2 regions of the Buttiauxella sp. genome follow, and region 2 is predicted to be linked to the other one. Evidence: riboswitches for the same ligand, from Rfam matches in the RefSeq annotation. Region 2 holds a riboswitch; the other holds the start of a gene.

Region 1 (2,467 bases), on a different contig from region 2:
ATGGCGTGAGTTTCCCCGTCGCCATCGGTAAGAGACTCCCCCAGATACATCAAGCCGCCGCATTCAGCGTACAGCGGGATGCGGCGCTGATGGGCGTCTTGCAGGGACTGGCGCATGGGAAGGTTCGCGGCGAGTCTGGATGCATGAACTTCGGGGTATCCGCCGCCAAGATAAATCATCTGGCAGTCAGGGATCTTTGTGTCATGCAAGGGGCTGAAGCGCTGAATAGTGACTCCGGCCTGCTCGAGCATGTCGAGATTATCCGGATAGTAAAAGTTGAAGGCTTCGTCTTCGGCAAGCGCCAGTGTCAGCCCTTCGCCTGAAGCCCCGTCGCCCATGCCAGAGGTGTCGCCATCTGGCAATCTGTTCAGGCGAGTTAACGCCAGCAGATGGTCGATATTGATCGTTTCTTCAATTTGCTTCGCCAGTGTCTGCCAGCGGTCATCATGCTGGACATTTTCTTGCGCGGGGACCAGTCCCAGATGGCGTGACGGCAAAGCCACATCGGCCATTACCGGCACGCGCCCTAATACGGGCAACCCGCAATAACGGGTAATGGCCCCGGCAAGCAGTTGATAATGGCTGTCGCTGTTGACGCGATTAAGGATAACGCCCGCGATGTTAAGCGTGGGGTCAAAACGCTGGAACCCCATCACCGTGGCGGCAATGGAGGTGGAAACGGCCTTGCCGTCCACCAGCAGGATCACCGGACAACCCAGTTGCTTTGCCATTGCCGCACTGCTGCAATAATTTGGGTCGGTTCCGTAGCCGTCATATAACCCCATCACGCCTTCGATGACCGCGACATCCGCCTGTTGCATCTGTCTGGCAAACAGACCGTTTAAGGTAGTTGTTGGGACCATGAAAGCATCAAGATTGCGCGAGGCAATGCCGGTGACGGCGCTGTGCCAGCCGCTGTCGAGATAATCGGGGCCGATTTTGAAAGGTTGAACGCGAAGGTGGCGTTGCATCAGGGCGCGCAGCAGCCCAAGCGTAACGGTGGTTTTCCCACAGCCGCTGCTGGTGCCTGCAATGACGAATGCGTGTTTTGCTGCCGCTGCCATAGTTGCCTTATTACATTTCGGCAAAGCGCGGATGTCAGCACGTGCGCGCAGCCGAAGGCCGCACGCATCTGATGACAACTGACTTCCCACCGAAGGAGTTGTTTAAATTAAATGATTCGTCGGTCTTCTGGCTTAGCGTCACTCTCGCCCGCCCTTCCCAATCGTGAGATCAGTGGTTTCGCGGGTTCGTCGGCATCACAGCAGCGGGGGCTGCGGGGGATTTTCACCCCCTTCCCAGCCACGGATTTATTTGGGTAAATCGCGTGGCATAAACGAGTCAGTTGTCGATACAATCTTGCGCCGGATACATTTACCGGCCTGGTGCATGATGACTAACAAATCACGCACATGAATACATAAAAGCGGACACAGTGTAAAAGCTAATAGATGTTGAGTGTTGCGCTATAACAATTTTTAATGATTTTTTAAGGCTTGTGGCGAAGAAAACAAAATGAGATCCAGGATGAAAGAGAGTTGCCACCGTTATGGCTGAAGCACGTTGCCCGGCATCCTGCGGCGAATTTATTCAGGGTTGGATTGGCGGTAGTGAAAAGCTGGTTTCATGCCCTATCGACTGGTTTAGCACCGTTGAAGTCCGTGAAGGCGTGCCGTCTGGCGAAGAGCGCCCACGCATGCGCCAGATGCTGGAACAGGTTGTGGCCCATTTTGGCTACTCCGTTACGGTCGCCAATAGCCTGAGTATTGCGCTGGACTCCACCATCCCTGTAGGCAAAGGGCTTGCCAGCAGTACCGCCGATATTGCCGCCACCGCCGTGGCGACCGCCCGGCATTTGGGGGAAACGCTCAGCGAATCCATCCTTGCAGCTTTATGTGTAAACATTGAACCGACCGACAGCACGATTTTTGTTTTGCCGACGCTGTTCTCCCATCTGAATGCGCGAACGCAGTTTAGCTGCCAGGCTGCGCCAGCAGTGGATATCCTGTTACTCGAAAGTGATACCACGATTTTGACTGAGGACTATCGTCGTCATCAGCGCGAGTCTGCGTTATTCAGCCATGCCGCAGCGCTTGATGAGGCGTGGCATCGATTGCAACAAAGTTGCAGGATGCAAGATCCTCGCTTACTGGGAGAAGCCGCCACGCAAAGCGCAGTCGCCAGCCAAACGTTACTGGCAAAACCGTTGTTTTCACAGCTGTTAGCGCTGGTCGAAGAGTTTGATTTGTACGGCCTGAACGTGGCGCATAGCGGCAGCGTAGTGGGATTAATGCTCGACGTTCGCAAACATGATGCTGAGAAATTACTCTGGCAGATTAATCGCCTGGACGGTGATTCACACTACCCGCGCCAGCATTTGGTAAAGATGGTCGCAGGCGGCGTGCGTTGAGTTGAAGCGAAAAAAAACCGCCGAAATGGCGGTTTATACTAAAAATTCTGTAGGGTG
Region 2 (2,467 bases):
CGAGGGGGATCGACAAAAATGGTTTCGCACTGATAGCTTTTCAGATCGATACCTTTCAGGCGGTTAAACTCGCGCACGCCATTCATCGCCTGAGTAAACTCTTCCGCTGCCATACGGATAATTTGTACGTTATCGATTTGGTTTGCGGCAATGTTGTATTGCGCCGCAGCAACAGAAGGTTTGGCAATTTCCGTCGCTAAAACTTGATTGAAATTACGTGCCAGAGCCAGCGAGAAGTTGCCATTGCCGCAGTACAGTTCCAGCAGGTCGCCTTTAGAACCTTGCGTCGCATCCAGCGCCCATTCCAGCATATGAACATTCATCGCCGCATTAGGCTGAGTAAAGCTGTTCTCAACCTGGCGATAAATCATCTCTTTACCGGCCACGGTTAAACGTTCGTCAATAAAGTCCTGATCAAGCTCAATCTTAGTTTTGGTGGCGCGACCAATTAAATGAACGTTGAAACCCTGCGCGCGCAGATTGTCGCGGAGTGTTTCAGCATGCTGCTGCCACTCTTCCCCCAGCTTGCGATGATAAAGCAGGGAAACCACCGCCTGGTTGCTGATGGTCGTCAGATAATCAATCTGGAAAAGTTTATGGCGTAGGGCAGGGATGTAACGAACACCGTCGAGCATGGCAGGCATCAGCGCGTTGATCAGCGAACTCGCAGCCGGGAAGCTATTGACCCGAATACGCTGTTTGGTTTGCTGGTCAAACATGATGTGGTACAGGTCGTCTTCATCGTGCCAGATGCGGAATTCAGCACGCATCCGGTAATGGCTGACCGGCGAGCGAAACACCTCCGGCGCGGGTGCCGCAAAAGGGGCCATCATGCTTTGCAAGCGGGCGACTTTTTCGGCCAGTTGCGCGTCGTACTGTTCAATTGGGAGATGTTCGGGGGTCATAGCGCCTACCTGTTAATGAAGTCAAACTACGCGGCGATTGTAGGGAATAGGCACGTGATGTCCAGTGCTGTTGCATTTTGATGTTTCTAGACAAACTTATTAACAAAATCGTAGCATAGCGATTCCGGCCTCTTTTTATATGAGTTAAAAGGGAACCCAGTGTAATTCTGGGGCTGACGCGCAGCGGTAAGGAATTGTGGGATGAGTGCAATATGCAGACACTGCTTATAAAAGTGGGAAGTCATCATCCGGATCCGTAAAACACATCCAAGCCCGAAGACCTGCCGGTATACGTCGCAATCTGCATAACTATCGCGTGCTATCGGTTATGTCTGCGGCATCCTTATTTGAAAGCGGATGCTTATTAAAAATGATGGTAAAAAAACTTTCGCTGCTTACGGCTCTGTCCGTAACGGCTTTTTCAGGCTGGGCGCAAGACAGCAATTCTGAAGAAAACCTGGTGGTAACAGCAAATCGTTTTCAGCAACCGGTGAATACTGTTCTGGCTCCAACCGATATCGTTACCCGGGAAGAGATCGACCAATGGCAGGCAAAGTCACTCAATGATGTGATGCGTCGTTTACCGGGTGTCGATATTGTGCAGTACGGCGGTTTGGGGCAGAGCTCCTCTATGTTTGTTCGCGGAACGAGCGCCAGCCATGTATTAGTGCTGGTGGATGGCGTTCCGCTTGCGCGTCCTGGCATATCCAATACCTCTGACGTTAGCCAAATTCCTATCTCTTTAGTGCAGCGAGTGGAATACATTCGTGGCCCGCGCTCTGCCGTTTATGGTTCCGGTGCGATTGGTGGTGTGGTGAATATCATCACCCAGACCGATGAAGAAAAATCGCAGATCAACGCCGGTGTCGGTTCGAATAGCTACCAGCAATACGATGGTACTTTGCGTAAACGTTTTGGTGATACGGTGGCGACCGTTTCTGGTGCTTATGAATCCACCAAAGGCTTCAACGTGCAGCCGCACTCAACTTATAGCGGTGATAACGACAGCGATGGCTACCGCAGCAAAAGTTATTGGGCGGGTCTTGAGCACAAATTTAGCGATGAGTTTGATGGCTTCTTCCGTACCTATGGCTACACCAACAACAGTGATTACGATTTAGGTGCGCCTCCTTATACGCCAGCGTATAGCGCCGATGAGCATCAACTCTATAACCAGAACTACGATGCAGGCCTGCGTTTTCATTCCGGGATCTACTCTTCGCAGCTGTTGGCAAGCTATCAAAAAGTGAAGGACTACAACTATAGCAGCGAGTATGGCCGCTATAACGATGGCACCACGCTCGACCGTATGACCCAGAGCAATATCCAATGGGGTAACAACTTCCTTGTGGGGAATGGTTCTATCAGTGCTGGAGTGGACTGGCAGCAACAGCGTCTGACCTCTTCAGACACCGCGATGTCTGATAGCTATAAGCGCGACAACACTGGCGTCTATCTGAGTGGGCAGCAGCAGTTTGGGGATGTGACGTTAGAAGCCTCAGGTCGTGAAGATCATGACGAGCAATTCGGCTGGCACGGTACATGGCAGACGGCGGCAGGCT

The links. Region 2 has a riboswitch for cobalamin ahead of btuB (TonB-dependent vitamin B12 receptor BtuB). Riboswitches for the same ligand answer to the same signal wherever they lie in the genome.
Region 1: another riboswitch for cobalamin. It lies ahead of WBL83_RS16960 (cobyrinate a,c-diamide synthase); the one in region 2 lies ahead of btuB (TonB-dependent vitamin B12 receptor BtuB).

What each region holds. Positions count from the first base shown of each region.
Region 1 is NZ_JBAVHX010000026.1:25,269-27,735, reverse strand. Features, by position in the region: gene WBL83_RS16960 (cobyrinate a,c-diamide synthase) at 1-1,064, opposite strand, end outside; cobalamin riboswitch at 1,165-1,357, opposite strand; gene WBL83_RS16955 (GHMP kinase) at 1,550-2,410, shown strand.
Region 2 is NZ_JBAVHX010000025.1:1,658-4,124, reverse strand. Features, by position in the region: gene trmA (tRNA (uridine(54)-C5)-methyltransferase TrmA) at 1-905, opposite strand, end outside; cobalamin riboswitch at 1,014-1,208, shown strand; gene btuB (TonB-dependent vitamin B12 receptor BtuB) at 1,279-2,467, shown strand, end outside.